DNA from 2 places in the Kinneretia aquatilis genome. Region 2 is predicted to be linked to the other one. Evidence: riboswitches for the same ligand, from Rfam matches in the RefSeq annotation. Region 2 holds a riboswitch; the other holds the start of a gene.
What was found. Region 2 has a riboswitch for S-adenosylhomocysteine ahead of metH (methionine synthase). Riboswitches for the same ligand answer to the same signal wherever they lie in the genome.

Region 1 (15,701 bases), 1.3 Mb from region 2:
CTCGGCTTGCAGCTTGAAGGCCGCTTGGCGACCGATTTGCGCCCAGGCCCAGGCCTGCAGGTCTTGCGGCAGCTCGCGCTGCCAGCGCTTGTTCATGGCCTCGGCCGCAGCGCCCGGGTCGGTGGCCGCCAGCCGCATCAGTCCCAGGGTGGCCAGTTCGGTGTTCTGCCGGGGGCCGCCGCGCGCCTTGCGCGCCATGTAGCGCGCAGGGTTGTCGAGCAACTCTTTCAGGGCCAGCTCCACGGGCTTGCCCAGCAGGCTGGCGGCTTGACGTGCGGCCGGCAGCTTGAGCGATTCAAGCGAGAGTCGCAGCTTGAGCCAGAGGTCGGCCTGGTTGAACTGCTTCTGGTCCAGCCAGGTGCTGGCCAGCAGACCACAGCCTTCGCTGGCCTCGCGTTGCGCGAGCCAGGCGGCGCGGGCCGCTTCGCGCGCCACGGGCCGGCCGTTGAAATGCTCGGCCAGCAGGGCGTAGCAGGCGACCTCGCGGTCGTCGCGCATCTGGTAGGCGGCGTGGTCCTTGGCGAAGTTCTTCCAGTCGCGGCGGCGCCCCAGTTCGAGCAGCCAGTCGTTGCGCAGGCGGTCTTCGACGTAGGAGCCGGGCCAGCGGGCGTAGAAAGCGTCCAGCTCGGGCTGCGCGGCTTCGGCCAGGCGCTGGCCGATCTGCCAGTAGTCGACCCAGGGGGCCAGCGGGTGTTTGAGCTCCTGCGCTGCTGCATTCAAGGCCGAGAGTCGGGCGCGGTTCTTCTGGCGCAAGGTGTCCTGGGCTTCCAGGATCAGCTCCGGGCTGGCGCTGGTACTCACAAGGGCCGGGTTGCTTTGGGCCCGGGCCGGCGCTGCGCCCGAGCCGAAGCCTCCGGCAATCGCACAGGCCGCCAGGGCCAAGGCCCATGGACGCACACGGCCTGCGCGGCGATCGGGGGCATCCCCAGCCTGAGTCCTCACTTCTGCTTCATATACTGCCAAGAACATGGTCCCACTGCTTTCTGCGACTGCGACTGCTTTGTTGTTTCTTCCACATCACACGGATCCAGGCGGGCCCAGTGGGCCGCGCTTGCGCAAGGACTGCGCCTCATGAGCGATACACCGGCTTCGCCTTCATCGTCTGCTTTATCCGCACACACCACACTGTCTCACGAGCGACCGGCCCTGCGCGCGCAATTGTTGGCCCAGCGCAGCGCCTGGTTGGCCACCCCGACCGCTCATGCCGCGAGTGCAGCGCTGGGCTTGCAGCTGCGTGAGCTGCTGCGCCAGCTGGCGCCGCAATGCCTGGGGGTCTATTGGCCGCTGGACGGCGAGTTCAATCCCGGCCCGCATCTGCTGAACCTGGCCGCTATGCTGGAGACCGAAGCCGCCGCCGATGAGGACGACGACGAAGCCTTCGACGATGACGGTCCTGCCGAGCCCCTGCAGTTCGCTCTGCCGTTTGCCTACAAATCGCCGCGCCGCATGGACTACCGCCGCTGGGATGGCCCGCTCGACGGCCCGGCGCCGGCACTGCTGGACGAGTGCGGCATTCCGAGCAGCAAGGGGGCGGTGGTGGTGCCTGATGTGGTGCTGGTGCCTTGCGTGGGCTTCACCCGCGAGGGCTACCGACTGGGCTATGGCGGCGGCTATTACGACCGTTGGTTGGCGGCCCACCCAGGCGTCACCAGCATCGGTCTGGCCTGGAGCTTGGGCGAGGCGTCCTTTGCCGTCGAGCCGCATGACCAGGCCTTGACCCTGGTGCTGACTGAGCGCGAGGTGATTTCGCCTTGAGCCGCTTGTGGGAGTGTGCGAGTTGAAGGGCGCGCTGAGCCGCCGGAGCTGCCTGGGCCGTGCGCTGTCGGCCCTGTCTGCTGCAGTCTTGCCGCCATCCGAGGCCATGGCGGGCGAGGCCGTGCCGAGCTCCATACAGGCTGCGGTTCCGGCCGATGTGATGGTCGACTACGGCCGTTTTCTGAACCGCCGAGACCCGTTGACCCTCAGCGATTTTTCCGGCCCGCACTCGCGCCGCGATGTGGTCGAGGTGGTGCTGCTGCACCAGGCTTTGGCCCTGGGCGGCTGGGCCCAGCCGCTTGAGTTTGTCGACATGCCCTCGGGCGAGCGCCTCTTGCGCGAGATCAGCTCCGGCCGCCTGATTTGCAGCGCCACCACCTACTGGGAGCAGGACATTGCCGGCGCTGGCCCGGGCGTGATGCTGAGCCGCCCCATGGTGCAGATGGGCGAGTTCGAGGCCGGCCTGTACACCGTCGAGAGCAACCGCCAGGCCCTGAGCGCGCGCAGCTTGGCCGATGTGCAGGCCTTGAGCGTGCTGTCCAACCGCAACTGGGTGGTCGACTGGGCGACGCTGGAACAACTGGGCATCCACCGGCGCCAGCACGTCACCAACTGGGAGCTGATGCCGCGCATGGTGGAGGCGGGCCGGGCCGATCTGCTGCTGGCGCCTTTCCAGGCCACGCCCGATCTGTCGCTGACCGTGGGCAAGGTGCGCCTGGTGCCGATCCCGGGCCTCAAGATCAGCCTGCGCGGCACCCGCCACTACCTGCTGGCGCGCGAGCACCCGCAAGGCTTCGGCCTGCGCAGCGCTTTGGACATCGGCCTGCAGCGTCTGCTGCAACAAGGCGTGGTGCGCAAGGCCTACACGCAGTCGGGCTTCTTCAATAGCAAGACGGCGTCCTGGGCCCGGCTCTAGCCGGATTCAGGCCTCGGCGGGCCTGTTGCTTTCTGATTCGCTTGCTGTGTTGGCTGCTGCTTCGGCTGCTTCGGCTGTTGCGTCGGCCTCGCCAATGTCCGCCCGTGTCTGCGCCGCCTGCGCGCTGACCCAGTCGCAGAACTGGCGCACTTCGGTGCGCTCGCGGCTGTGGCGGGATTGCAGCTGCCAGTAGGAGATGGGGCTGCTCATGCGGCCGGCCGGGCCGAAGGGCTCGACCAGATCGCCGCGATGCAGCTGTTCGCTGACCAGGGCCACGCGCGCCAGTGCCACCGCTTGTCCGGCCAGGGCTGCTTGCACTTGCTGGTAGGTGAAGTTGAGGTACATCCAGCGGCGCGGCTGCAGCTCGCCCACGCCATGCGTGCGCAGCCAACGGCGCCAGCCCAGGTATTCGGTGCTGGCGCGCGAGTCGTCTTCTTCGGCCAGGCTGTAGGCGGCCAGATCGGCCGGTCGGCGCAGGGGAGGGGCTTCACCGGCCGCGGCGCGCTCGGCGGCCCAGCGGCCGATGGCCGGGGTCAGCGTCTCGCCGAACAGGCGCTCGGCACCGGGCGGCGTCTGTTCTTTCGAGATGTAACGCAGGGCCACGTCGAACTCGCTGTCGTCGAGATCGATCACCACATCATTGGCCGAGACGCGGATGTCGATGTCCGGATGTTCGCGCTGGAAAGCCTCCAGCCGCGGGATCAGCCAGAGCGAGGCGAAGGAGGCAAAAGTGGTCACATTGACCACACGCCGGCCGCGCGACTGGCGGATCTGGCGCACTGTCTGATCCAGCCGTTCGAGCAAAGGCAGGACCTGCTGGCGCAACACCGCGCCGTCGGCGCTCAGTTCCACGAAACGCGTGCCGCGCAGGAACAAGGTGCAGCCGATCTCGTCCTCCAGCGATCGGATCTGGCGGCTGATGGCCGATTGGGTCAGGTGCAGCTCTTCAGCCGCGGCGCGAAAACTGAGCAGACGGGCCACCGCCTCGAAGGCGCGCAGAGGGCCGATGGACAGCGGCCGCTGCCGGCTGGACAGGGGCAGCCGCGCGGGTTGCGGGTCGGAGGGGTGCTTGCCATTCATGCGCGAATGGTATCAATCGTCTGCGGCAGTCTCATTGGACGCCGCTCCGGGGGAACCCTAGTATTCACTCATGTCCATGAGGGTGTTTGCAAGGTCTGTGTCACCTCGGGACGGGAACAGCGGGAGCAGTAATCATGAGTGAATCGCAAGCATTGTGGCGCCTGGCCGAGGGCGAGGCCCTGAGTTTCAAGATCGGCCCCGGGGCGCGCGAGCTGCGCGTGAGCAGCGGCCGCCTCTGGTTGACCCAGCCTGGCTGCCCCGACGCACCTTCAGAGGATGTCTGGCTGCAGGCCGGTCAATCCTTGGCCCTGGCCTCGGGCAGCCAGGTGGTGATCGAGGCCTGGCCGCAGGCCGACTTCCAACTGCTGGTGCCGCCCTCGGCCTGCCCGGCGCTGCAGGCGCGGCTGGGTGAGCGGCGCGCGGCGGCTCAGGAGCGGAATGCCATGGGCTGCCTGGCGGCAGCCTGAGGCTTGACGTCTGAAACCTGAGGCCGCACTTCAGCGCGGCGCTGCCTTCTTGGCGGCGGCCGGCTTCTTTTTCGCCGCAGGTTTTGGGGCCTTGCTCGCCCGCGCCCGCAACGCGGCCCCCAAGGCCAGGCGCGCCCAGGGCACCATCAGAGCGGGGGACTCCATGGCCTCCTCGGGCGCCACAAAATAGCCCAGGCTCAAGACCTGACCTTCGCGCTCGTACTGGAAGGGCGCGCAGCCGGCGGCTTCGAACTGCGGCCGGCTTTCGGCGTCGGCTTTCAGGTAGAGCTGATCGAAGGCAATCAGGGCGATGAAGATGTCGTCGACATAAATGCCCCAGCCGCCAAACATGCGTCGGCTGCGCAGCGGCCCCAGCGGGGCCAGCAGCTCCAGGCTGTGGTGGAGCAGTTCTTGGGAATCCTTGGACATGGGTCAAATATAGGGGCTGTTCCTGCCTGGGCGCGGCGCGAAGTCCGCTCACAATCGCGGGGCCTTCCGAATTGCCTGCCCGAATGTTCCCAGGGAGTTGTCAGTGGACATGAACGACCGCGCCGCCTTGCGCCACAAGCTGATCCAGGATCGCCTGAACCTGCCCCACCGGCTGGAGCTGGCCGAGCAATTGCAAAGCGTGCTGCGGGTCTGGCTGGTGCGGCGGCGTGAATTGACCATTGGCGCTTACTGGCCGATCAAGGGCGAGTTCGATCCGCTGCCGGCGCTGTACCGCTGGAGCGAGGCGCACCCGGATCGACGCATCGGCCTGCCGGTGGTGGACAAGGAGCACGGCACGCTGCGCTTCCACGTCTGGTATCCCGGCTGCCCGATGGAGGACGATGCCTACGGCATCCCCAAGCCCAAGGACACCGCCACGTTTGAGCCGCAGCTGCTGCTGGTGCCCTGTGTGGGTTTCGGGCCCTTCGGCCTGCGTCTGGGTTATGGCGGTGGTTTCATGGACCGCACTCTGGCCGAGCTGCAGCCGCGGCCGGCCACGGCGGGGGTGGGCTATGCCCATGGCTTTCTGCCCATGCTCAAGGCCGAGCCGCATGATGTGCCGCTGGATGCCGTCTTGACCGAAGAAGGTGTGGTCTGGGACCGCGAAGGCTGAGCATTCTTCAGCCCGCCATGGCCGACAATCCGCAGCCATGAGCACGACGACCTACGCCCAACACCTGGCCCAGCTGCAAACGCAGCTGGAAAGCGCCCTGGCGCGCACCGGCTTTGACGCGCTGCTGATCGCGTCCGGCATCGAGAAGTACGCCTTCCTTGACGACCGGCCCTATCTGTTCCAGCCCAACCCGCATTTCAAGCATTGGTTGCCGCTGACCCAGCATCCCAACAGCTGGCTGCTGCTGCGCCCCGGCCACCAGCCGCGCGTCGTCTACTACCAGCCCGACGATTACTGGCATGTGCCTCCCAGCGCGCCGACTGGTGAGTGGGTGCAGCATGTGGAGCTGATCGTCATCAGCCGCGCCGAAGACGCCGCCGCCCATCTGCAGGTGCCGGGCCGCCTGGCCATCATTGGCGAGGCCGATGCCGCGCTCGAAAGCGTGGTGCCCAACAACCCACAAGACCTGATCCATCTGCTGCACTACCAGCGCGCCTTCAAGACGGCCTACGAGCTGGAGCAGATGCGCGCCGCCTCGCGCCGCGCCGCGCCGGCCCATCTGGCCGCGCGCGATGCCTTCCTGGCCGGCGGCTCGGAGGCTGAGATCCACCGTGCCTATCTGATCGCCGCCGGCCACACCGACCGCGATCTGCCCTACGGCAATATCGTCGCGCTCAATGAACATTGCGCCGTGCTGCACTACCAGTACCAGGACACGCAGCGCCCGGCCCAGAGCCGCAGCTTCCTGATCGATGCGGGCGCGCAAGTGAACGGTTATGCCTCGGACATCACGCGCACCTGGTCGGCCGGTGGTGCCGGCAGCGCCGAGTTCGACGCCTTGCTGGCCGCCATGGAGTCAGCCCAGCTGGCGCTGGTGGACGAGGTCCGCGCCGGGGTGGACTACCGCGACATCCACCTGAGCACCCACCGCCGCATCGCCGCCATCCTGCAAGACCAGGGCCTGGTGCGCATGAGCGTGGAAGCGCAGCTGGCCGAGCGCGTGACCAGCATTTTCTTCCCTCATGGCATCGGCCATTTGCTGGGCCTGCAGGTGCACGATGCGGGCGGCTTCATGGCCGATGAAACCGGTGCCGTTTCGCCCAAGCCAGAAGGCCACCCCTATCTGCGCCTGACCCGCCCCCTGGCGGCCGGCATGGTGGTGACCATCGAACCGGGCCTCTACTTCATCCCGACCCTGCTGCGCCAGCTGCGCGCGAGTGCCTCGGCCTCCAGCGTGGACTGGGCCAAGGTCGAGCGCCTGAGCCGCTTCGGCGGCATCCGCATCGAAGACGATGTGGTCTGCCGTGCGGAAGGCCCGGCCGAGAACCTGACCCGGGATGCGTTCGCGAGTTTGAGCTGAGGTTGATCGGGCGGGTCTCGGCACGAAGCAGCCTTTGGTTTTGCTCGTGAGGCCCTGCAGCCCGTGCCGCCGCCGGACTCATGGTTCCGGGGTCGGCCCTGACGGGCCGACTTCCCTGCGCTGCTCGCGCCTCGGGGCTGGCGCATAACTCACTCCGCTCCCTGCGTTCGCTTCGTTCAGACAGAAGCGCCAAGTCAGAACTTGAAGCGCGCGGGTACGCGCGCGCCCCGAGGCGCTGTGCTGCTCGGCCCTTCACAAATCGCCCGGCAGCGGCGCGGGCTGCAGGGCGCTTGCATCGCGGTCGATGTGCCTCATCAACGGTGGAACACGCCACCTCCGGAGGTGGCTCGGCCCGCCGACGGGCGATTTGTGCGCGGCCGAGCGCGCAGCGGAGCGGCTCATGCGCGCGTACTCGCGCGCTTCAAGCTCTGACTCGGCGCCACTGTTTGACCACAGTGAGCGCAGCGAACGGAGGGAGATTGGCGCCGCTGAGCCGCGAAGCGAGCAGCGAGGGAAGTCGGCTCGCAGAGCCGACCCGCGAACCATGAGCCCGGCGGCGGGACGAGACACCGCAGCGAGAAAGATCAAGACACCGGAGGTCCGCTATGTGCCGTTTCCAGCCGACGAAAAAAGCCGCTGCGCTTTCTTCAAGCTGCAGCGGCATGGCGTCTTGATCTCAGACGCGGCCACCGTTGAGAGTGGCGTTGGAGATGACAGCGTGAATCTGTCTGGGTGGGCGCCGAATTAGAAGCGGAAGCCCAGACCCACGCCGACCAGGGTGGGGTCGACCTTGAACTTGCCGACTTCGGTGCCGCTGGAGTAGACCTTGGTGCCGATCTGGACCTTCTTCACGTCCACGTTCAGGTACAGGTTCTTGCTCAGCTCGATGTCAGCGCCGACCTGGAAGGACAGACCGTAGCTGTTGCGCTTGATGCTGGGATGCAGGGCGGCGTCCACGGCGGAGTCGAACTTCACGGCCGAGAAGTTGGTGTAGTTCACGCCGGCGCCGACGTAGGGGCGGAAGCCGCCGGTCGGGTTGAAGTGGTACTGGGCCGACAGGGTCGGGGGCAGGTGCTTCAGCGAGCCGATGTCGGTGCCCTTGGACTTCAGGGTGTGCTTTTGCGGCACGGTCAGGATCAGTTCCAGGGCGAAGTTCGGGGTCACGAAGTAGCTGAAGTCCACTTCAGGGATGACCTTGTTGTTCACGGTCAGGCCCAGGCCGGTGCTGTCCTTGTTGGCCGAATCCAGGTTCACGGCGCGCACGCGCATCAGCCAGGGGCTTTCTTGGGCGGCGGCGTTGAAGGAAGCGCCAGCCAGGGTGGCGAGAGCCAGGGCGGCGGCGGCGGTGCGAGCAAAAGTCTTGGAGATCATTTTTTTGGCTTCCTAGGTATGGGATCAATCAAATCTGTTCCCGATGGAAGCCATTGAATCGCTGCGCAAGGGGTTAACCCTTGATCTGGCGCAAATGCAAAAAGGCCCTCGCGAGGAGGGCCGTTTGGAATTGATCTGACGCAAGAAACTCAGCCGAGGCCGAGGCGTTTGCACAACGCCAGCGTCAGGGTCGATTGATTGAGCGTATAGAAGTGGATGCTGGGCGCGCCGCCGGCGATCAGGCGCTCGCAGACGCGTGTCATCACCTCCAGGCCGAACTCGCGGATGCTGGCCGCGTCGTCCATATAGCCCTCCATCTTCAGCGCCACCCAGCGCGGGATCTCGATGCCGTCGCGTGCGGCGAACTGCGCGATGCGGGCGTAGTTGTGGAAGGGCATGATGCCCGGCACGATGGGCGCGTCCACGCCCAGCTTGCGCACTTCGTCGACGAAGTGGAAGTAGGCGTCCGGGTTGAAGAAGAACTGCGTGATGGCCGAGTTGGCGCCCGCGCGCATCTTGGCGGCAAAGTGCTGCAGATCCTTGGCCGCGTAGCGCTGCTGCGGGTGGTACTCGGGGTAGGCGGCCACTTCGATCTGCCAGTCCGGGCCCTGAGTTTCGCGGATGAAGGCGACCAGCTCCGAGGCATAACGGAATTCACCGGCGGTGGCCGTGCCGCTGGGCAGATCGCCGCGCAGGGCCACCACGCGGCGGATGTTCTGCGCGCGGTAGGTGGCCAGAATTTCGGCGATGTTCTCGCGCGTGGAGCCCACGCAGGACAGATGCGGTGCGGCCTCATAGCCGGCGGCCGCAATGTCCATCACCGTGCTCAGCGTCTTCTCGCGGGTGGAACCACCGGCGCCGTAGGTGACGCTGAAGTAATGCGGATTCAGCACGCTTAGGTCTTGCACCACGGTCTTGAGTTTCTCGGTGCCCACCGGGGTGTTGGGCGGGAAGAACTCGAAGCTGACGGGCACGCGGGGTGTTGCAGTACTCATGGCTTGTCTTTCGCATGCTCTGGTGCCTGCGCCCAGAGGAAAAATTCCTTGTTGCCGTCACCGCCGGTGATGGCACTCTCAAAATAGCCCAGCACCTGCCAGCCCTGATCTCGGGCGGCCTGGCGGGCCTGGGTTTCCAGCAGCGGGTATTGCTTGGCGTCCTTGACCAGGCCGCCGCGGGCCAAGGCTTTCTTGCCCAGCTCGAACTGTGGCTTCACCAGCAGCAAGACCTGACCCTGCGGTGCCAGCCAAGCCGCCAGATGCGGCAGCGCGCCCAGCATCGAGATAAAGCTGAGGTCGCCAACGATCAGGGCAAAGCCCTCGGGCGGCGCGTGCTGCGCCAGGGTCGAGCCGGCCAGCTCGCGCACATGCAGATGCTCCAACCCCACCACCTGGGGATGCTGGCGCAGCTGTTCATGCAGCTGGCTGTGGCCCACGTCCACGCCCACGACCTTGGCCGCGCCCGCTTTCAGCAGGCAATCGGTGAAGCCGCCGGTGCTCTGGCCCATGTCCAGCACCGTCAGCCCGCGCACATCCAGGCCGCTTTGCTGCAGTGCGCCCTCCAGCTTGAGCCCGCCGCGTGAAACAAAGCGCAGCTCCGCGTCATCGCTGACGCGCAGCTCACAATGCTCCGGCAACTCTTCACCCGCCTTGCGGATGGCCTGCCAGTCCTTGGGCGCCCGCCACTGCGCCGCGCCGGCCGAAATCAGCCGCTGCGCCGCCGAACGAGTCGGCGCCAGGCCTTTGGAAACTAACAGTTGATCAGCGCGCATAGGTGAAAAGGAAACTCGGTCTTGCCAGGGCGTAGCGAGCGGTGCTCAGGCTAGGCGGACGGAGCGCAGGAACCGGAAGGTACTTGGGGTACCTGAGGATTCCGAGCACCGCCCAACGACGCATGAGCGCCGCGCAGTAGCCCTCCGCCGATCAATAGCGGTAGGTGTTGGGCTTGAAGGGGCCGGTCTTGGGCACCCCGATGTACGCCGCCTGCTCATCGCTCAACTCGCTCAGCTGCGCATTCAGCGTGGTCAGCTGCAGGCGGGCCACCTTCTCGTCCAGGTGCTTGGGCAGCACATAGACCTTGCCGATGTCGTAGGCGTCCTTGTGGGCGAACAGCTCGATCTGGGCGATGGTCTGGTTGGCGAAGCTGGACGACATCACATAGCTCGGGTGGCCCGTGCCGCAGCCCAGGTTCACCAGACGGCCCTTGGCCAGCAGGATGATGCGCTTGCCATCGGGGAAGATGACGTGGTCGACCTGCGGCTTGATCTCGTCCCAGCCACACTTGGACAGCGAGGCGACATCGATCTCGTTGTCGAAGTGACCGATATTGCAGACGATGGCGTTGTTCTTCATCGCGGCCATGTGCTCGTAGCGGATCACGTTCTTGTTGCCGGTGGCGCTGACGAAGATATCGGCCTTGTCGGCCGCGTATTCCATGGTCACCACGCGGTAGCCTTCCATGGCGGCTTGCAGGGCGCAGATCGGGTCGATCTCGGTCACCCAGACTTGCGCCGACAGGGCGCGCAGGGCCTGGGCCGAGCCCTTGCCCACGTCACCGTAGCCTGCCACCACGGCGATCTTGCCGGCCACCATCACGTCGGTGGCGCGCTTGATGGCGTCCACCAGCGATTCGCGGCAGCCGTAGAGGTTGTCGAACTTGCTCTTGGTCACCGAGTCATTGACGTTGATGGCGCGGAACAGCAGGCTGCCCTTGGCGGCCATTTCGTTCAGGCGCAGCACGCCGGTGGTGGTCTCTTCGGTCACGCCGATGATCTCGGCGCTCTTGCGGGTGTACCAAGTCGGGTCTTGAGCGATCTTGGCCTTGATGGCGGCGAACAGGATGCGCTCTTCTTCGCTGCCCGGCTTGTCCAGCACCGACAGGTCCTTCTCGGCCTTCTGACCCAGGTGCATCAGCAGCGTGGCATCGCCGCCGTCGTCCAGGATCATGTTCGGGCCTTCGCCTGGCTCGCCCTTGCCGGCGAACTCAAAAATGCGGTGCGTGTAGTCCCAGTAGTCTTCCAGGGTCTCGCCCTTGTAGGCGAACACCGGCGTGCCACGGGCCACCAGGGCGGCGGCAGCATGGTCCTGGGTCGAGAAGATATTGCACGAGGCCCAGCGCACTTCGGCGCCCAGCGCTTGCAGGGTTTCGACCAGCACGCCGGTCTGGATGGTCATGTGCAGCGAGCCGGTGATGCGGGCGCCCTTGAGCGGCTGGGTGGCGGCGTATTCCTTGCGAATGGCCATCAGCGCCGGCATTTCGCTCTCGGCAATCGTCAGTTCCTTGCGACCCCAGGCGGCCAGGGACAGATCGGCAATGTGGTACTGGTCAGCGGCCAGCGAGGTGGTGGTTTGGGCGGTCATGGATCAGCTCCTTCATGCGAAATATGAAGCCGCTGCATTCATTGCCTGGAGGAGGGGGAGGACGAAAAAAACCGGTTCGGTGCTCCGAACCCTGGTTTGATGCATGCAACCGTTCACCCACGCAAGGACGTCAGCGGGTGAGCGCGGTTGCCAATGAACAGGGCCGAGGGGATGACGAGGCCGCTGTGCAAATTTTTCCGAGCCTGGCCTGGGGGTCTGAAGCCAGACCGGCAGGTTGCAACGCTCCTCGGAACGGACGAATTCTAGTCGCAAGCGCCACTTTCGCGCTTGGAACAGGCCAGGTTTTCCCGCCAATCCCGGCCCGAGCTCAGGACTCAGGGGGCATCCACACCCAGGAAGCGGGCCATGGCGGCCAGTTCTTCGTCCAGCGCGGCGCTGAAGCCGGGCTCGCGGGGCGCCCTGCCGGCCACATAGCCCAGCTGTGCCTGCAAGCGCCCCTCGGCGCTGCTGACATTGCCCCAGCCGATCACCTCGCCGCGCCAGAGCAGGGGCAGGGCGTAGTAGCCCAGCTTGCGCTTGGGCGCGGGCGTGTAGGCCTCGAAACGGTAGGCCCAGCCCCAGAATTGTTCAAAGCGCAGGCGGTCCCAGACCACGGGGTCGAAGGGGGCCAGCAGGCGCACGGCCTCGTCCAGCTTCCAGCGCTTGGAGCCGGGGTTCTCGCCCTCGGGCCAGAACCAGGTCTGGCCCTCGACCTGGGCCTGGGGCCAAGTCTTGCGTACCTGGGCCAGCACCTGGCGCAGTTCGCCGCGCAGATGCGGCGCGCCATAGCCTAGCAGGCTGCACAAATGGCCGAGGCTGCGCGAAGGCAGGGGCGCGTACTTGGCCAGCACCAGATCCAGCAAGGCCTGGGCTTTCTCGTGCGGTGTGCGCGGATCGGGCGTGTGGGCCACGGCGCTGTAGATGCGCTGGCCTTGCTCACGCTGCTGCACGCGCAGCAGGCCTCGGTAATGCATGCCGTCCAGCAAATGGGTGGTGGCATTGCTGCTGCCGCCCCAGGCATTGCGGGTGGAGCCCAGATTGAAATGCTGCTGGATCTCGCGCGGGTGGCAGGGGCCCTGCGCTTGCACAAAGGCCTGGATGGCCTCGGCCTGAGCGCGCGTCTTGGCGTCCCAGGCGCGCTTGGCGCTGCGCGGATGCATGAGCTTGAGGTGCTCGCGCGGCAGGAAGCCGTAGTTGACCAGGCAATCCTCTTCCACCGCCAGCCGGGTGTAGCGGCGCTCCAGATCGCCAGCGCGGTAGTCCTTGACGCGGTGCCTCAGGGTCAGGTCTTGCGCGCGCGCCGGAGCGCGGATCGGGTCGGCCTGGACAAAGCCCAGGCGCTGGATGGCCTGGGGCAGGCTGGTGGGCTTGAACAGGCTGCGCGCCACGGCGTAGCGGCGCAGATCGGGCAGGGTCAGGGTGAGGGCGGCGGCGGGCATGGGCTTTGGTGTCAGTTCTGCGCGAGGCGCTCTAGCGCGCGGTCATGGGCGCGCGCCAGCAGCAGCTGGGCCAGCATGGCGCCCAGCCAGGCCAGGGCCATGTCTTTCTGCGTGTCCCAGGGGTCGCCCTGGGCGCCCAGGAATTCATCGGCGCCCTGACCCAGGGCCACCGCGGCGCCCCATTCGATCAGTTCGTAGATGGCGCTGATGGCCAGGCAGCAGGCCGTCACCACGGTGAACAGCCAGCCGCCGCGCTGCAGCCCGGTCTTGCGCAGCAGCAGCTCGCGTGCTGCGATGGCGGGGATGAAGCCTTGCGCCAGATGGCCGAGGCCGTCGTAGGGATTGCGGCCCAGGGCCAGCATCTCGCGCAGCCAGTCACCCAGGGGCACGCGGGCGTAGCTGTAGTGGCCGCCAGCGATCAGGATCAGGGCGTGGACAAAGATCAGGCCCAGCAGCAAGGGCGTGAGCGGGAAGCGCCGCTGCGTGGCCAGCAGCAGCGGCCAGACCAGCAGCACCGGCGCCACCTCCATCCACCAGGTGGCGGCATCGAAGGCACCCAGGCGGCTCCAGGCCAGCACGGCGAGATTGAGCCCGGCCAGCAGGGCCAGCTGTGTGGCGCTGAGCTGCGCCGGCGGGGTGAATGGGGTCGAACGGGACGAGGGTACAGCAGGCATGCCGGCATTGTGGCCGCCGCCCGAGGCGGGGGCGTCAGGTGAAACCTGGGCTGCTGTGCGATCCCCGGCCTGCAATTGCCCTCAACCTTTGCCGCCGGCTGCCGAAAACCGAGAACGCCCGGGCCACTGGGCGGTGTCGGCCTGCGTGCAGGCCAGGATGGCTTTTCCGTGGACGCATCATGACCGAAACCACCCAACTTGAAGCCAAGGTACTGCTGCTGGAGCATGACGCCGCGCAGTACCAGGTGCTGACCGAGTTTTGCCAGTCCGTGGGCCTGATGGCCTTTCCCCGCTCGTCAGCCGATGCCTTGGCCACCCTGGCCCAGAACAAGGACCTCGGCGGGGTGCTGCTGGCAGAAGACCTGCCTTGCGAGGGCGAGGACGGTCTGCACCTGGCGCGCGCCATCCACAAGCTGCGGCCCGAGTTGCCCATCTTTTTGCGCCGCACCACCGACCGGCCGCTCACGCCCGAGGAAGAAAAAGTGGTGCGCCACCGCTGGAACACCGGCGATCTGGATCACCTCAAGGCCGCAGTCGAGTACTCCATCTTCAGCCTGCGCTACCCGACGCGCCTGGTCTACGGCATCGTCGAGCTGACCCGCTCGGCCCTGGCCGCCATGTTCCCCAATGCCCTGGTGGTGTCCGAGTCGCCCTATGTGGTGCACGACCGCATCATCCACGGCGAGGTCTCCACCCTGATCGCCATCGAGAGCACCTGGTGCCGCGGCTACATGATGCTGCAGACCGAGGAAAGCGCGCTGCGCCAGGGCCTGATCCAGGGCTTCAGCTACGCCGGCATCGGAGGCGACCTGAACTTTCGCGAGCTCAACCACATGCTGGGCGAGACCACCAACCTGATCTGGGGTGCGTTCAAGAACCGCTACATCCCGCCCAAGGCCTTTGCCAACCAGCAGACCCAGGTGCCCATCGTCATCAACCACGAGCACAAATACATCTCCTTTGGCTCGCAGGACCCGCAGCTGTGCATCCGCTACCAGCTCTCCGATCCCTTCCGGCCGGGCCTGCCGCCGCTGATGATCGTGCAGCGCTTCATCTTCAATCTGCACTGGTCGCCCGATGAGTTTGCCGAGTTCGACGCCGAGGCGCCCGAGGTCGGCCCCACAGGCGAGCTGGAACTCTTTTGAGCGTTGAGCGCGGCCAAAGCTCTAGCCCAATATTTTACATACTCAATCAATCAATCAAGCCCAGCGTGACCCTCGAGGTTGGCGCGAGGAGGAAACAAGATGGCGAATGTTCTGGTGGTTGACGACTCCAACACCATGCGCGAAATCGTGGCCGGTTACCTGAGCCAGAACGGCTTTCAGGTCGCCGTGGCCACCGATGGGCGCGATGGCCTGCTGCAGCTGCGCAGCGACCCCGGCATCAAGCTCATCGTCAGCGATGTCAACATGCCCAATATGGACGGCCTGACCATGGCCGAGAAGATCCGCAAGGAGCTGGGCAACAAGGATGTGCGCATCATCATGCTCACCACCGAAGACAACCCCGCCATGCGCTCGCGCGGCAAGGATGTCGGCGTGACCGGCTGGATCGTCAAGCCCTTCCGCGGCGATGCGGTGCTGGCGCCGTTCAAGAAGTTCTGCGGCTTGAGCTGAAGCGCGCAGGCCAAGAAAGAAGGCCGCTCCGGGGATGCCGGAGCGGCCTTTTTGTTGGTTCGGTGTTCGCTGGCGTTTACAGCCCACCCGCGGCACGCAGTGCTGCAGCCTTGTGGTCTTCGCTCACATCGCTGCGCGATATGAGCAAAGCCCCAAAGCGGCGGGTTCGCCTTCGGCGTCCTCTGGCCCTTAAAGGCCAGCCGCTGCACGCAGCGCAGCCGCTTTGTCAGTCCGTTGGTCTCTGCTCACGTTGCTGTGCAACATGAGCATCGCCCACGAACCGATGCCTCGCTGGCGCGAGGTGGGCTTACAGCCCAGCTGCAGCACGCAGTGCTGCAGCCTTATCGGTCCGTTCCCACGTGAACTCGGGCTCTTCGCGGCCGAAGTGGCCGTAGGCGGCTGTCTTGGCGTAGATCGGGCGCAGCAGGTCCAGCATCTGGATGATGCCCTTGGGGCGCAGGTCGAAGTGCTCATTGACCAGGGCGGCGATCTTGTCGTCGCTGATCACGCCAGTGCCTTCGGTGTAGACCGTCACATTCATCGGGCGGGCCACGCCGATGGCGTA
Region 2 (15,701 bases):
GCTGCGCTGGAGCCTGACCGGTTCCCTGGCTTCGGGCCCCTGGCAGCCGCCGACGTCCGACGCGCGCGAAGGCAATGCCGCACAGGCGCTGTCCGGCGCGCCCTTCGCCACCCTGACCGAAGCCGGTTCGGGCCTGACGGTGGAACTGCCCTTCGGCGTCAACGGCACCATCGCCGCCGCCGTGCCGGAACCGTCCACCTATTTGCTGATGCTGGCCGGTGGCCTGGCTGTGGCCGGTGTGGCACGTCGCCGCCGTCAAGCCCAGTGAGTTGAACCGCGCCTGGCGCGGGAATGAGATGAGAAAAGGCCTGCGCTGCAGGCCTTTTTTTCGTCCGGCTGGCGCAGGCGCTGACCGTGCTTCAGCCTGGCACAGTCGGGTTTCCTACAATGCCGCCATGAACACGCCCACCTCCACTGCCAGCACCTACACCCGCGGCGGCCGCTTGGCCGAGATCATGCAGACCCGCATCGCCATCCTCGATGGCGCCATGGGCACCATGATCCAGCGCTACAAGCTGACGGAGGCGGATTTCCGTGGCAGCCGCTTTGCCGAGCATCCGACCGATCTCAAGGGCAACAACGACCTGCTGGTGCTGACGCGCCCCGATGTCATCAGCCAGATCCACGAGCAATACCTGGCCGCCGGCTCCGACATCATTGAGACCAACACCTTCGGCACCACCACCGTGGCGCAGGAGGACTACGGCCTGCAAGCCCATGCTTACGAGATGAGTGTGGCGGCGGCGCGCCTGGCCCGCGCGGCCTGCGACAAATTCAGCTCGGCCGACAAGCCGCGTTTCGCCGCCGGCGCCCTGGGCCCGACCCCGCGCACCGCCAGCATCAGCCCCGATGTCAACGACCCCGGCGCCCGCAACATCGATTTCGACACCCTGCGCGCGGCCTATTACGAGCAGGCCAAGGGCTTGCTGGAAGGCGGGGTCGATCTCTTCCTGGTGGAAACCATCTTCGACACCCTCAATGCCAAGGCCGCCATCTTTGCCCTGGATGAGCTGATGGAAGACACGGGCGAGCGCCTGCCCATCATCATCTCGGGCACGGTGACCGACGCCTCGGGTCGCATCCTCTCGGGTCAGACTGTGACTGCCTTCTGGCATTCGGTGCGCCACGCCAAGCCCCTGGCCATCGGCCTGAACTGCGCGCTGGGCGCGACTCTGATGCGTCCCTACATCGAAGAGCTGGCCAAGGCGGCGGGCCCGGTGGCGGTCAGCTGCTACCCCAATGCCGGTCTGCCCAACCCGATGAGTGACACCGGCTTCGACGAGACGCCCGATGTCACCGGCCGCCTGATGAGCGAGTTCGCGCGCAGCGGTTTCTTGAACATCGCCGGTGGTTGCTGCGGCACCACGCCCGATCACATTGCGGCGATCGCCAAGGGTGTGTCGGCCTACCAGCCGCGGCCCTGCGGCTCCAAGTTCTTCACCGAGCTGACGGACCAGGCGGCCTGAGCCCAGGCCGCCCGCGTCAGCCAGCGCCTGCGAGCTTGAGCAGGCGCTCGATATTGATGTGCAGCTTGAGCTCCTGAGGCGCCAGGCTGGCGCTGATCGCCTGCGTGGCCAGGCGCGTGTCGCGCGGCACCGGTTCGCTCAAGGGGCTGCCGCTCTTGCCCAGCAGGGCGGCCACCAGGGGCTCGGTCGCGCTGTGGCCGCGTTTGAAGACGATGCCCACCTCGCCATTGGCCAGGCGCACCAGGCTGCCCGGCGGGTAGAGGCCGGTGGTCTTGATCAGGGCGGCGCCGGCTTCGTCGGGCTGCTTGAGTTCATCGAGGTAGACCGCCCGTGCGGCCGACGCGCCGGCCATGGCCGCGCGCGAGCGCCGTGGGCTTAGCCGCGCACCGAAGATGTCGATGCGGCGCAGCAGGCGCGCCAGCTGCTCGGCCGGGGCTCGCCCGGCCAGGGCACCGGGGCCGGCGTCGTGGTGCAGGCAGACGGTTTGCAGCCACAGCTCGGACCTGACCCCGAGCTTGCTCAACAAGGCCGCGCTGCGGTCGCCGTGCGAGACCAGCTCCTGCTGCTGGGCCGGGCTCGGTTGGCCGGTCTGGGCCGCCAGGCGGTCTTGCTGGTTGGTGATGCTGAGGTTCATGCTCAGGGCCGCCTGGGTCAGGGCCAGGCGCCAATCGTCCGGCCAGCCCAGCTGGCGGGCGCAGAGCTCGGCCAGGGCGAGGCAGAGCAGGGCGTGGCGGTCGCTGTAGCTTTGGAAGTTTTGGCTGGTCTCGAAGATCAGCAGCATCAGCACCGCATCGGGTTTGGCCAGCAGGCGGCGCAAGGCCTCGTTGTGCAGCTGCTGGAAGCGCGGCTTGAAATCCTCGACCCGCGGCTCGCGCAGCAGGCTGTGGGCATGCATTTGCAGATCGGCCCAGGCGGCCTGTTCGCCCAGCTCGACCTTCTGGGCCTTCTCCTGGCGGAAGTCGGCCTGCACCTTGACGATGTCGGCCAGCACCGCGCCCTGGTGCATCAAGGTGTCCATCTTGTGCGCCAGGGCGCGCTGGTACTCCTTGGTCTCATGGGCCTGAACCCAGGCGCCGCGGGCGATCAGGGCCTGCACCTGGGGCGTGTTGGGCAGGGGCTGGCCGGCGGCGAACAGCAAATGGCCCTCGGCATCGCGCAGGGCGAAGCTGAGGACCTGGCCGACACGCAGGCTGTGGGGTGGGAGCTGGATCAGTTCCAAGATGGCGGGGTGGGGTTCACAAGGAGTTGTCGGCTTTCTGGCCGCATTGCTTGAGTTCGCGGCGGGCGGGGTGCGTAAAATGCGCGGGTCCGAGGAGCGTTGCGACGGTTGCCCGCCTGATGTCTGGAATTTCAGCGAGTGTGCCGCCAGGCTCGGACAGGTGCAGCCCCGGCTTTCCCGGGGCCCGTCACCCGGCAACGACGCTCACCAATGATTCCTCTGTGTTTTCTTGTTGGAGCACGTGCGGGGCTGCGGTGAGTGACGCAGCTCTGCCTTTGCGCTGAAGGCCGCTGCCATGACCACCACCTCTCCCGCCGTTGTTGCTACTGCTGCTGCCGCACCTGCTGTTCCGCCCATGAAGCTCTCGGGCCTGGAACCCGTGCAGATCGGCGAGGGCTCGCTCTTCGTCAACGTGGGCGAGCGCACCAATGTGACCGGCTCCAAGGCCTTTGCGCGCATGATCCTCAATGGCCAGTTCGAGCAGGCCCTGGCCGTGGCGCGCCAGCAGGTGGAGAACGGCGCCCAGGTCATCGATGTGAACATGGACGAGGCCATGCTGGACAGCCAGGCGGCCATGGTGCGCTTTCTGAACCTGATCGCCGGCGAGCCCGAGATCGCCCGCGTGCCCATCATGATCGACAGCTCCAAATGGAGCGTGATCGAGGCCGGCCTCAAGTGCATCCAGGGCAAGGGCATCGTCAACTCAATCTCCATGAAGGAGGGCGAGGCCGAGTTCCGCCGCCAGGCCAAGTTGGTGCGCCGCTACGGCGCCGCGGCCGTGGTCATGGCCTTTGACGAGCAGGGCCAGGCCGACACCTTCGCCCGCAAGATCGAGATCTGCGAGCGCGCTTACAAGATCCTGGTGAACGAGGTCGGTTTTCCGCCCGAGGACATCATCTTCGACCCGAATATCTTCGCCATTGCCACCGGCATCGAAGAGCACAACAACTACGCGGTCGACTTCATTGAAGCTACGCGCTGGATCAAGCAGAACCTGCCCGGCGCCAAGGTCTCGGGCGGGGTGTCGAATGTGTCCTTCAGTTTCCGTGGCAACGACCCGGTGCGCGAGGCCATCCACACGGTCTTCCTGTACCACGCCATTCAGGCGGGCCTGGACATGGGCATCGTCAACGCCGGCATGGTGGGTGTGTACGACGACCTCGACGCCGAGCTGCGCGAGCGCGTGGAGGACGTGGTGCTGAACCGCCGCCCCGATTCCGGCGAGCGCCTGATTGAAGTGGCCGAGCGCGCCAAGGGCATGGCCATCGACGACACGGCCCGCCTGGCCTGGCGCGCTGGTGATGTGAACCAGCGCCTCAGCCATGCCCTGGTGCATGGCATCACCGATTTCATCGATGCGGATACCGAAGAAGCCTGGCAAGCCATCCAGGCCAGCGGCGGCCGGCCTCTGCATGTGATCGAAGGCCCGCTGATGGCCGGCATGAATGTGGTTGGCGATCTCTTCGGCGCCGGCAAGATGTTCCTGCCCCAGGTGGTCAAGTCGGCCCGCGTGATGAAGCAGGCGGTGGCCCATTTGCTGCCGTACATCGAGGCCGAGAAGAAGGCCTTGATCGATGCCGGCGGCGAGGCCAAACCCAAGGGCAAGATCGTCATCGCCACCGTCAAGGGCGATGTGCACGACATCGGCAAGAACATCGTCACCGTGGTCCTGCAGTGCAACAACTTCGAGGTGGTGAACATGGGCGTGATGGTGCCCTGCCAGGACATCCTTGCCCGCGCCAAGGAAGAGGGCGCCGACATCATCGGCCTGTCCGGCCTGATCACGCCCAGCCTGGAGGAAATGCAGCATGTGGCCGCCGAGATGCAGCGCGACGAGCATTTCCGCTCGCGCGGCACGCCGCTCTTGATCGGTGGCGCCACCTGCAGCCGGGTGCACACCGCCGTCAAGATCTCGCCCCATTACGAAGGCCCGGTGGTCTATGTGCCCGATGCCTCGCGCAGTGTCGGAGTCTGCAGCGATCTGCTCTCGGACGAGCGCGCCGCCAAATTCATCGCCGAGTTGCGCAGCGATTACGAACAAGTGCGCCATCTGCATGCCAACAAGAAGCAGACGCCCATGGTCAGCCTGGCCGAGGCGCGCGCCAACAAGCATGCCGTGGACTGGGCGAGTTATCGGCCGCCGGTGCCCCAGTTCATCGGCCGCCGTGTGATCCGCAACTACGACCTGGCCGATCTGGCCGAAGCCATCGACTGGGGTCCGTTCTTCCAGACCTGGGATCTGGCCGGCCCCTTCCCGGCCATCCTCAAGGACGAGATCGTCGGCAGCGAGGCGCAGCGCGTCTTCAGCGATGGCAAGCGCATGCTGGAGCGCCTGATCAAGGGACGCTGGCTGCAGGCCAATGGCGTGTTCGGCCTCTACCCCGCCGCCCAGGTCAACGACGACGACATCGAGATCTACAGCGATGAAAGCCGCAGCGAGGTGCTGATGACCTGGCACGGCCTGCGCATGCAGAGCGAGCGCCCGGTGGTGGACGGGGTCAAGCGGCCGAACCGCAGCCTGTCCGATTTCATCGCGCCCAAGGGCGCAGTGCCCGACTACATCGGCTTGTTCGCGGTGACCGCCGGCCTGGGCGTGGAGAAGAAAGAAGCCCAGTTCCTGGCCGACCACGACGACTACTCCGCCATCATGTTCAAGGCCCTGGCCGACCGCCTGGCCGAGGCCTTTGCCGAGCGCCTGCACCAGCGTGTGCGCACCGAGTTCTGGGGCTATGCCGCCGACGAGGCGCTGAGCAATGAGGCGCTGATCCAGGAGCAGTACCGCGGTATCCGCCCGGCGCCGGGCTATCCGGCCTGCCCCGACCATCTGGTCAAACGCGCCTTGTTCCAGACCCTGACGCCGGAAGAGATCGGCATGGGCCTGACCGACAGCATGGCCATGACGCCGGCCGCCAGCGTCTCGGGCTTCTACTTCGCCCACCCGGATGCGGCTTACTTCAATGTGGGCCGCATCGGCGAAGACCAGGTGGCCGATTGGGCGCAGCGCATGGCTTTGAGCAAAGAAGCGGCCGAGCGGGCCCTGGCGCCCCTGCTCTGATGACGGCGGCGGGCCGAGCGCAGAGCAGTTGCCAACGCCCGCTTACATCTTGAGCGCATCGTTCACGGACAGGGAGCGATGCGCGTGGCATTCTCAACGCATGCCCGCCGCACCTGTTTGTTTGCTTGCTTCCTTTCCTGGCGGGCGCGGAGTGATGTTGCGATGAAAGCCCCTGTTTCTTTTTCAGCCAGTCAAATCGTCGCCAGCGTTCTCGGCGCGGGCGTGTTGCTCGGTGGTGCCTATGCCGTCGGTCGCGCCCAGTCGCCAGAGGCACCGGCGCCACAAACGGTCGCCGCCGAGCCGGCCCCGCTGAAAGCGCAGCTGGCCTCGGAGAAAGCCACATCGTCTCGGGCTGAAAGCAAGGTCGTGGACGAGCCCAAGCCGGCCAAGCCGGAGGCCGCAGCCCTGTGCGCCGATTGCGCCCGCGTGCTGGCCGTGAATGAAGAGACGCGCGAAGGCAAGGCCAGCGGCCTGGGCGCCGTCGGCGGCGCCGTGATCGGCGGCCTGCTGGGCAATCAGATCGGCGGCGGCACCGGCAAGAAGATCGCCACCGTCGGCGGTGCGGTCGCCGGCGGCATGGCCGGCAATGAGATCGAGAAGCGCCAGAAGTCGCACCGGGTCTGGGTGGTGCGCGTCAAGCTCGACGATGGTCGCGTGCAGAGCTTTGTGCGCGAGAGCGATCCGCAGTTCCAGGTCGGCGATGTGCTGCGGGTCCGCAACGGCCAGTGGCAGCGGCAGCCCTGAGGCGTCAGGCCTGCGCCGCAGCGCTGCTTGCCAGCCGGTCGCGGGCGGACAAATCGGAGTCCAATCGGCTTCGCTCCTGCCCAGGAACCGCACCATGGATCACCCCGTCGGCCCCTTGCATCAGATCGCCATCACCGTGGCCGAGCTCGAACGCGCCTTGCCCTTCTACCGTGATGTGCTGGGCCTGAAGTTTCTGTTCAGCGCCGGGCCCAATCTGGCCTTTCTCAGCGACGGCTCGGTGCGCTTCATGCTGAGCACCCCGCAAGGGGCCGGGCAAGCCGGCGCCAACTCGCTCTTGTACTTTCGGGTGCCCGAGATCGATTCCAGCTACGCCGCCATCACCGGGCGCGGCGCCACCCCCGAACGCCCACCCCAGATGGCCGCCCAGATGCCGATCACCAGCTCTGGATCGCCTTTGTCCGCGGCCCGGAGGGTAATCTGATTGGATTGATGGAGGAGCGGCGGGGCTAAGTCACCCGTGGCCCCAGAGCCAGCCTTTGGGAACCAAGTGTCTTGCGAGTTCTCCGCCACGGCACTGTGGTGCGTCGTGCGTTCATCCCTGCTGGACGCGGTTGCTCAGGGCCTTGCGCATCGTCCGGGTGATTTGCTGGCTACCGCAGACCTTGGCGTTTGACCGGATCGCTCGCACTTTCCCACATGCCAGAATCGCGCCCCAGCGCTGCGTGGGCAGCGCCATCAACAGGATTCGCGAGGGGGGCATGAAGTTGAAGTCAAAGTTAAATCCAAGGACTGCGTGGGCGGTCGCTTTGTGCGCGGCGGGTTTGGTTGCGTGTGGAGGCGGCGGCGGCGGCGGTGGTGCTGATACGGGTAGCTCCACGGCAGCAACCGGAAGCACAGGTGGCTCCGCATCCACCAGCCTTGCCGGCAAGGTCACCGTCAAGGTGCCTAAGTGGCCAAAAGCATCGCAGTCGACGTGGATCGCTTATCAGGACGGTGATGGCGCCTGGAAGGTGCCAGAGAAGGTGGGCGACGATTACAGTTTTCAGGTCGACAGTGTTGACGGCCGCTACGCGGTGATCGTGGCCGTCGACGATCGGATGGAGGCGAACCCCACCGTTACTGCCTTGTACATGACGAGAAGTGAGGCGACCGAACTTGACTTGCAGAGCCTTGACGCTTGGCGAAGCGCCAAGTACGAGGTTCGTGCCGACATTCGCAACCCGACGGGCGGTGAGCGTTGCTATCTCTGGATCTCGGTCTACAGCGGCAGGGAGGCTTGCAACAGTTGGCAACCCGACCGGCACTACTTTCGTGTGAGCGATGCGCCATTTGACGCCTCGCTGTCGCGATTTGATGCCGAAGGTGTCGCGAATATGTATGTCTATCTGCGCGATCAGAAGGCAGCATCGGCCATGAGCCTGAGTCTCGACATGGCCCAGGCGACCCCGTTGGTGGCTTCACAGCGCATTGACCTACCCGCAGGTGATGTGCGCACGGGGGAAGCGCTGAGTTACTCCATCTCTTGGCGCGCGGCGCAAGGTGCTGTGGCTTTGAATCGCTCGGCCACCTCTCCCGCCTATGCCGTGCTGCCCGCAAATGGGAACTTGCCGAGCGGCGTCTACGCAGCTTGGGCTTCTGCGGTCTTGAAACAAGGGCAGACGACCTCCACCCGCCAAGCCGGCTATCGGTCTTTGTCTGGCCTGGGGCAAACAGTGCAATTGCCTGCGTCGGTGAGCCCGATTGCCTTGAGTATGCTGCCTGGCAGTTCACCGATACGGCCGGTGTTGAAGTGGTCGCCCATGGCGGGCAGTCTGGCAAGTTCGGTGCGCGCTGACAACTATGAAGATGTCAACACTCGTGGCGTGGGACCGTCCTTGTCTTGGGATTTCCTATTCAGTTCTGGCTGGATCAGAAAGCAAAAGACCGTTGAGTACACCACACCTGATTTGAGCGGCTTGGGCTGGAACCCGAACTGGTCGTTCCGCCCAGGGACCCAGCTGACGGTTTCGTACTCAGAGGACGGGGACAGCGCGCCAGAGGCCAACTGGTACAGCGGCGCGGCTCGTATCAAGAATGTTGAGAGCAAAGGATGGAGCTCCAGGGTTGAGACCTTGGTGAATTTGCCTTGATGTGATGCATGCCCGGCGCAACTGCGGCGGGTCTGCCGCCTCAAGGCGTAGCCAGCCCGCGCCGGTACTGAATCGCCTCGCTGAGATGCTGCACCTCGATGCTCGCGCTGCCCGCCAGGTCGGCCACCGTGCGGGCCACGCGAAGCACGCGGTGGTGGCTGCGGGCGCTCCAGGACAGGCGTTGCGCGGCTTTGATTAAAAAGGCCTGGGCGGCGGGCTCGAGCGCGACATGCGAGTCGACTTGGGCGGCGCTGAGCGCGGCATTGCTGCAGCCTTGGCGTTCCAGAGCCCGCAGGCGAGCGCGGGCGACGCGTTCGGCCACCACGGCGCTGGCTTCGCCATCGGCGGCGCTGTGCAGCAGCTCGGGCGGCTGCACCGGCACCTCGACCAGCAGGTCCAGCCGATCCAGGAAGGGGCCGCTGAGGCGCGACTGATAACGTGCAATCTGATCGGGTGCGCAGCGGCAGGCACGCAGCGGGCTGCCATGGTTGCCGCAGGGGCAGGGGTTCATGGCAGCGACCAGCTGGAAGCGGGCCGGGAACTCTGCCTGGCGCGCGGCGCGCGAGATCAGGATGCGGCCGGTTTCCATCGGTTCACGCAGGGCTTCCAGGGCCGAGCGGTTGAACTCGGGCAGTTCATCGAGAAACAAAACGCCATGCTGGGCGAGTGAGATTTCGCCCGGCCGCGGCGGTGAGCCACCGCCGACCAGGGCCACGGCCGAGGCGCTGTGGTGCGGGTTGCGCATCACGCGCTGGCGCCAGCGCTCGGGCTGAAACTGGCCGGCCAGGCTGAGCACGGCGGCCGATTCCAGGGCCTCGTCTTCGTTCATCGGCGGCAGCAGGCCGCACAGGCGCTGGGCCAGCATGGATTTGCCCGTGCCCGGCGGCCCCACCATCAAGAGGCTCAGGCCGCCAGCCGCGGCGATCTCGAGCGCGCGCTTGGCGCCGGCCTGGCCCTTGATGTCGCGCAGATCGGGCGCCGCCGTGATCGGCTGGGCCGGCAGCAGCGCGCGAGCGCGGGGCAGCAGGCTGTCGCTGCCGGGGCGCAAAGCCTCAACCAGATCAAGCAGATGCCGCGCCGCATGCACCGGCACGCCCTCGACCAGGGCCGCCTCGGCCGCGCTGGCCTCGGGCAGCAGCAGGCGCCTGCTGCTGCCTTCGCGCCGCAGCGCCAGGCTCATGGCCAGGGCGCCACGCACCGGACGCAGCTCGCCGCCCAGAGACAGCTCACCGGCGCATTCCAGCCGCTCCAGCTGCTGTGCATCGATCTGCTCGCTGGCCGCCAGCAGGCCCAGGGCGATGGGCAGGTCGAAGCGGCCGCCTTCCTTGGGCAGCTCCGCCGGCGCCAAATTCACCGTGATTCTTTTGTTGTGGGGAAAAGCGAGCCCGCTGTTTTGCAGGGCCGCGCGTACGCGTTCGCGCGATTCCTTGACCTCGGTTTCGGCCAGGCCGACCAAGGTGAAGGAGGGCAGGCCGTTGGCCAGATGCACCTCCACGCTGACCGGTGCGGCGGTCAGCCCGTCCAGGGCGCGGCTGTGGACAACGGCCAGAGACATGGTCTTCTTGCTCTCCCTTGCAGGTGCCGGGCGGGCCGGGTCGGGCCCGCCGGCTGGCTTGATTGTGCCCGCCGGCCCGAGCTTTCAGGCACACAAAGCGTGCCTTGCACCAAGAGAGTGCGCTTGGGCTGGTGCTCGGTCTCGGTCCTGCGAGCAATTGGTGCATGGGCCTCGGTGTTTGCCCTGGACAAAGGATCTGCCGCCGCCCGCCTGAAAGCTGGCACGGAAGCTGCGATGCCAAAGCCAAGTGCCCACAAGTGCCCGCAATGGCCCCGGCTTTCTCGTCTCCCCGTCTTTCACGGCTTTTGTTTGTCCTTTTTGAATCAACCTTCCAGGAGTTCCGCATGAAGACAACACCGTTTGCTTTGGCCACGACCTTTGCCCTGGTTCTGGGCACCTTGCTGCCCCTGGCGGCACAGGCCGAAGAGGCTGCCAGCCCGCTGAGCTTCAATGCCAGCGTCACCACCGATTACCGCTACCGCGGTATTTCGCAAAGCCGCCTGAAGCCCGCTCTGCAAGGCGGCGCGGACTATGTGGCTGCCAACGGCTTCTACATCGGCACCTGGGCCTCCACCATCAAGTGGATCAAGGACGCACCCTACAACGGCGGCGCTTCGGTGGAGATCGATGTGTACGGTGGCTACAAGACCGAGGTGGCACCGGGCCTGACCCTCGATGTGGGCGCGCTGACCTACATCTACTCGGGCAATGACCTGAACCCCAGCGCCAACACCACCGAGGTCTACGGCGCCCTGAGCTACGGCGTCTTCACCGCCAAGTATTCGCACAGCACCACCAATCTCTTCGGCACCGCCAACAGCAAAGGCAGCGGCTACCTGGACCTGAGCGCCACGCTGGATCTGGGCGAGGGCTTCAGCCTGGTGCCGCATCTGGGCCGCCAGAAGGTCAAGAACAACCCGGCCGGTTCCTACGCCGATTACGCGGTGACCCTGAACAAGGACTACGCCGGCATCAGCTTCGGCGCCACCTTGATCAACACCAACACGGACGCCTACGTCGGTGGCCCGTCGTCCAAGAACCTGGGCAAGAGCGGCTTTGTGCTCTCGGCCAAGAAGACCTTCTGATCTGCTCGGATCGAACTCAAGACTTCGGAGACTCTCCTCATGAAACTCATCACCGCCATCATCAAACCCTTCAAGCTCGACGAGGTGCGCGAAGCCCTGAGCGCCATCGGCGTGCAAGGCCTGACTGTCACCGAGGTCAAGGGCTTCGGTCGCCAGAAAGGCCACACCGAGCTCTACCGCGGCGCCGAGTACGTGGTGGACTTCCTGCCCAAGGTGAAGGTCGAGGCCGCCGTGGCCGACGCCGTGGTGGAGCAGGTGATCGAGGCCATCGAGGGCGCCGCCCGCACCGGCAAGATCGGTGACGGCAAGATTTTTGTCTCTCCGCTGGACCAGGTGGTGCGCATCCGCACCGGCGAAACCGGTCAAGACGCGCTCTGAACCCGCCCGAGCGCAACTCAACAAGACGCCAGCCAGGCACACCCAAAATCCGTAGGAGATCTGCAATGATCATCAAGAAACTTCTCGCCACCTTGGCCCTGGCCGCCGCGGTGCTCGCACCGGCTGCCTGGGCGCAAGACGGCGCAGCCTCGGCCCCGGCTGCGGTGGCCACCGCAGCGGCGCCCGACGCCAGCGCGCCCGCCGCCGTCGCGCCGGTCGCACCTGCCCCAGAAGCCTCGGCCGCAGCGCCGGCCAGCGCCGCCCCGGCCGATGCGGCCTCGGCCCCGGTGCTGGTGCCCAACAAGGGCGACACCACCTGGATGATGCTGTCCACCCTGCTGGTCATCCTGATGACCGTGCCCGGCCTGGCCCTGTTCTACGGCGGCCTGGTGCGCAGCAAGAACATGCTGTCGGTGCTGATGCAGGTGATGGTGGCCTTCTCCATGATCGTGGTGCTGTGGGTGATCTACGGCTACAGCTTCGCCTTCACCGAGGGCAATGCCTTCATCGGCGGCACCGACCGGCTGATGCTCAAGGGCGTCTGGGACAACGCGGCCGGCACCTTTGCCAACGCGGCCACTTTCAGCAAGGGCGTGGTCATCCCGGAGATCGTGTTCGCAGCCTTCCAGGCCACCTTCGCCGGCATCACCGCCTGCCTGATCATTGGCGCCTTTGCCGAACGCATCAAGTTCAGCGCCGCCCTGGCTTTCCTGGCTCTGTGGTTCACCTTCAGCTACCTGCCGGTGGCGCACATGGTTTGGTTCTGGATGGGCCCGGACGCCTACACCGCTGCAGGTGTGGTCGATGAAATGAACGGCAAGGCCGGTCTGCTCTGGCAATGGGGCGCGCTGGACTTCGCCGGCGGCACCGTGGTTCACATCAATGCCGCCGTGGCCGGCCTGGTCGGCGCCTTCATGGTGGGCAAGCGCATCGGTTACGGCAAAGAGGCCTTCACCCCGCACAGCCTGACCCTTACCATGGTCGGCGCCTCGCTGCTGTGGGTGGGTTGGTTCGGCTTCAACGCCGGCTCGGCGCTGGAAGCCAACGGCTTCGCCGCCCTGGCCTTCATCAACACCCTGGTGGCCACCGCCGCTGCGGTGCTGTCCTGGTCCATCGGTGAAGCGCTGCACAAGGGCAAGGCTTCGATGCTGGGCGCGGCCTCCGGCGCCGTGGCCGGCCTGGTGGCCATCACCCCGGCCGCTGGCAATGTGGGTGTCGGCGGTGCGCTGATCATCGGCGTGATCGCGGGCTTCGCCTGCCTCTGGGGCGTGTCGGGTCTAAAGAAGCTGCTAGGCGCGGACGACTCGCTCGATGTCTTCGGCGTGCACGGCGTGGGCGGCATCGTCGGTGCCCTGCTGACCGGTGTTTTCAACTCGCCCAATTTGGGCGGCCCCAGCCTGGTCGCTGACTGGGTGACGGTCAGCATGGTGACGGCCGATGCCTACACCATCGCCGGCCAGGTGCTGACGCAGGCCAAGGCTGTGGGCGTGACCGTGATCTGGTCGGCTGTGGTCTCGGTGGTCGCCTACAAGCTGGTGGACCTGGTCATCGGCCTGCGCGTCAGCGAAGAAGACGAACGCCAAGGTCTGGACATCAGCTCGCATGGCGAGACGGCGTACCACAAATGATTTTCTAGGACGGGCTGTGCAGGGGTTTGATCACTGCGCGGTACCGGATTGAGAACAAGCCGCCCGATCCTTGGATCGGGCGGCTTTTTTTTTGTGTGGCGAGGGAGGCTGCAGACGGCACATTGCGGACTTCCGCCGTCTTGATGGATCTTTCTCGCTGCGGTGGCTCGGCCCGCCGCCGGGCTCATGGTTCGCGGGTCGGCTCTTTGAGCCGACTCCCCTCGGTGCTCACTGCGCGGCTCAGCGTCGCCAAACTCCCTCCGTTCGCTGCGCTCACTGTGGTCAAACAGTGGCGCCGAGTCAGAACTTGAAGCGCGTGAGTACACGCGCCTGAGCCGCTCCGCTGCGCCCTCGGCCGCGCACAATTCGCCCATCGGCGGGCCGAGCCACCTCCGGATTCGGCGTGCTCCACCGTTGATGAGGCACATCGACCGCGATGCAAGCGCCCTGCAGCCCGTGCCGCTGCCGGGCGATTTGTGAAGGGCCGAGCAGCACAGCGCCTCGGGGCGCGCGCGGTCACGCGCGCTTCAATTTCTGACTTGGCGCTTCTGTCTGAACGAAGCGAACGCAGGGAGCGGAGTGAGTTATGCGCCAGCCCCGAGGCGCGAGCAGCGCAGGGAAGTCGGCCCGCCAGGGCCGACCCCGGAACCATGAGCCCGGTGGCGGCGCGGGCTGCAGGGCCTCACGAGCAAAACCAAAGACAACTTCGTGCCGAATCCGGTCCTGCGTCCGACCTGAGCGCTGCTGAAGCCCGGGACCTCACGGTCCTGGATCGGGCGGGGCGCTTTGCTGTTGGCGCTTCTTGATCAGCACCTCGGTCAGTTCCAGCAGTTTGGCGGGGCTGAAGGGTTTGGCGAGGAAGAAGTTGGCACCGGCTTCGAGGGCGCGAGTCTTGGTGGCTTGGCCGGCGTCGGCGGTGAGCATGACGATCAGGGCCTGGGCGAGCTTGGGGTCGGCGCGCATCTGGCGGCAGACCTCCACCCCATCGATACCACCGGGCATCATCACATCGAGGTAGACCAGGTCCGGCTGCATGGTGCGGGCCAGGTCCAGGGCCAGGCTGCCATTGGGCGCTTCGTAGAGCTGGTGGCCAGTGTCCTCCAGGGCCCAGCGGATCAGTCGGCGGATGTCGGCTTGGTCCTCGACGATCAGAATCTTGGCTTTCTTCATCGCGCGGGCGGAATCCTCGGCTGTGTCACCGACAAGCATATCGCCTGCCGGAAACTTTTCCCGTGCAGGACTTGGCATTGGCGCCACTGTCCCCACATGCTCCCTCCTAGAATCGAAACGCTCGCCCCTGAACCGCCGCATTTCCGGCCCGACCCGAGACCCTCGCACATGGTTCCCCACCTCACCACCGCGCTGACCGGCCCCATCAACGAATTGGAGCAGCGCATCCTGGAATCCATGCCCGCCATCGAGCGCTGGTTCCGCCTGGAATGGATGGAGCACACGCCGCCGTTTTACACCTCGGTGGATTTGCGCAACGCCGGCTTCAAGCTGGCACCGGTGGACACCAATCTGTTTCCCGGTGGCTTCAACAACCTGACGGCGGACATGCTGCCGCTGTCGGTGCAGGCCGCCATGGCCGCGATCGAGAAGATCTGCCCCGAGGCCAAGAACCTCTTGCTGATCCCCGAGAACCACACCCGCAACACCTTCTATCTGAGCAATGTCGCCACGCTCAAACGCATCTTCACGCAAGCCGGCTTGAATGTGCGCCTGGGCACGCTGGACCCGGATGTGACCGAGCCCACCGCGCTGAACCTTGCCGATGGCTCCAGCTTGACGGTGGAGCCCCTGGTGCGCAACCGCGGGCGCCTGGGCCTCAAGGATTTCGATCCCTGCACCATCTTGCTCAACAACGACCTGTCCGCCGGCGTGCCGCGCGTGCTGGAGCATCTGCATGAGCAGTATCTGCTGCCGCCCCTGCATGCGGGTTGGGCGCTGCGCCGCAAGAGCCAGCACTTCAAGGCGTATGAAGAAGTGGCCAAGAAGTTCAGCAAGCTGCTGGGCATGGACCCCTGGTTGATCCATCCCATGTCGGTGCCGGTCGAAGGCGTGGACTTCAGCGAAGGCCAGGGCCTGGAAGCCCTGCAGGCGCAGGTTGACCTGGTGCTCAGCAAGACGCGCAAGAAGTACAAGGAATACGGCATCAACGAGAAGCCCTTCGCGGTGATCAAGCCCGATGCCGGCACCTACGGCATGGGCGTGATGACGGTGCGCGATGCCAAGGAACTGGTCGACCTGAACCGCCGCAGCCGCAACAAGATGAGTGTCATCAAGGACGGCCAGGAAGTGCACCAGGTGCTGGTGCAAGAGGGCGTGGTCACGCACGAGCGCGTCAACGACGCGGTGGCCGAGCCGGTGGTCTACATGATGGACCGCTACGTGGTGGGCGGTTTCTACCGCATCCATGCCGACCGCGGCGCCGACGAAAACCTCAACGCCCCGGGCTCCAGCTTTGTGCCCCTGGCCTTT

Region 1: it holds a riboswitch for S-adenosylhomocysteine, as region 2 does, so the genes downstream of both, ahcY (adenosylhomocysteinase) here and metH (methionine synthase) in region 2, are expected to answer to the same signal.

What each region holds. Positions count from the first base shown of each region.
Region 1 is NZ_POSP01000003.1:2,247,678-2,263,378, reverse strand. It holds gene C1O66_RS12955 (lytic transglycosylase domain-containing protein) at 1-801, opposite strand, end outside; gene C1O66_RS12950 (5-formyltetrahydrofolate cyclo-ligase) at 1,072-1,755, shown strand; gene C1O66_RS12945 (hypothetical protein) at 1,769-2,671, shown strand; gene C1O66_RS12940 (LysR family transcriptional regulator) at 2,678-3,751, opposite strand; gene C1O66_RS12935 (DUF2917 domain-containing protein) at 3,886-4,218, shown strand; gene C1O66_RS12930 (TfoX/Sxy family protein) at 4,249-4,647, opposite strand; gene C1O66_RS12925 (5-formyltetrahydrofolate cyclo-ligase) at 4,757-5,320, shown strand; gene pepQ (Xaa-Pro dipeptidase) at 5,358-6,680, shown strand; gene C1O66_RS12910 (OmpW/AlkL family protein) at 7,425-8,051, opposite strand; gene metF (methylenetetrahydrofolate reductase [NAD(P)H]) at 8,201-9,046, opposite strand; gene C1O66_RS12900 (TlyA family RNA methyltransferase) at 9,043-9,819, opposite strand; gene ahcY (adenosylhomocysteinase) at 9,971-11,407, opposite strand; S-adenosyl-L-homocysteine riboswitch at 11,540-11,662, opposite strand; gene C1O66_RS12890 (DNA glycosylase AlkZ-like family protein) at 11,743-12,846, opposite strand; gene C1O66_RS12885 (DUF2238 domain-containing protein) at 12,858-13,520, opposite strand; gene C1O66_RS12880 (chemotaxis protein CheX) at 13,700-14,665, shown strand; gene C1O66_RS12875 (response regulator) at 14,765-15,136, shown strand; gene metK (methionine adenosyltransferase) at 15,444-15,701, opposite strand, start outside.
Region 2 is NZ_POSP01000003.1:3,587,206-3,602,906, forward strand. It holds gene C1O66_RS18595 (PEP-CTERM sorting domain-containing protein) at 1-268, shown strand, start outside; gene C1O66_RS18600 (homocysteine S-methyltransferase family protein) at 396-1,466, shown strand; gene C1O66_RS18605 (HD-GYP domain-containing protein) at 1,483-2,685, opposite strand; S-adenosyl-L-homocysteine riboswitch at 2,771-2,898, shown strand; gene metH (methionine synthase) at 2,981-5,740, shown strand; gene C1O66_RS24650 (glycine zipper 2TM domain-containing protein) at 5,903-6,484, shown strand; gene C1O66_RS18620 (VOC family protein) at 6,579-6,926, shown strand; gene C1O66_RS18625 (hypothetical protein) at 7,204-8,574, shown strand; gene C1O66_RS18630 (YifB family Mg chelatase-like AAA ATPase) at 8,615-10,129, opposite strand; gene C1O66_RS18635 (TorF family putative porin) at 10,474-11,214, shown strand; gene glnK (P-II family nitrogen regulator) at 11,254-11,592, shown strand; gene C1O66_RS18645 (ammonium transporter) at 11,664-13,220, shown strand; gene C1O66_RS18650 (response regulator transcription factor) at 13,980-14,390, opposite strand; gene gshA (glutamate--cysteine ligase) at 14,559-15,701, shown strand, end outside.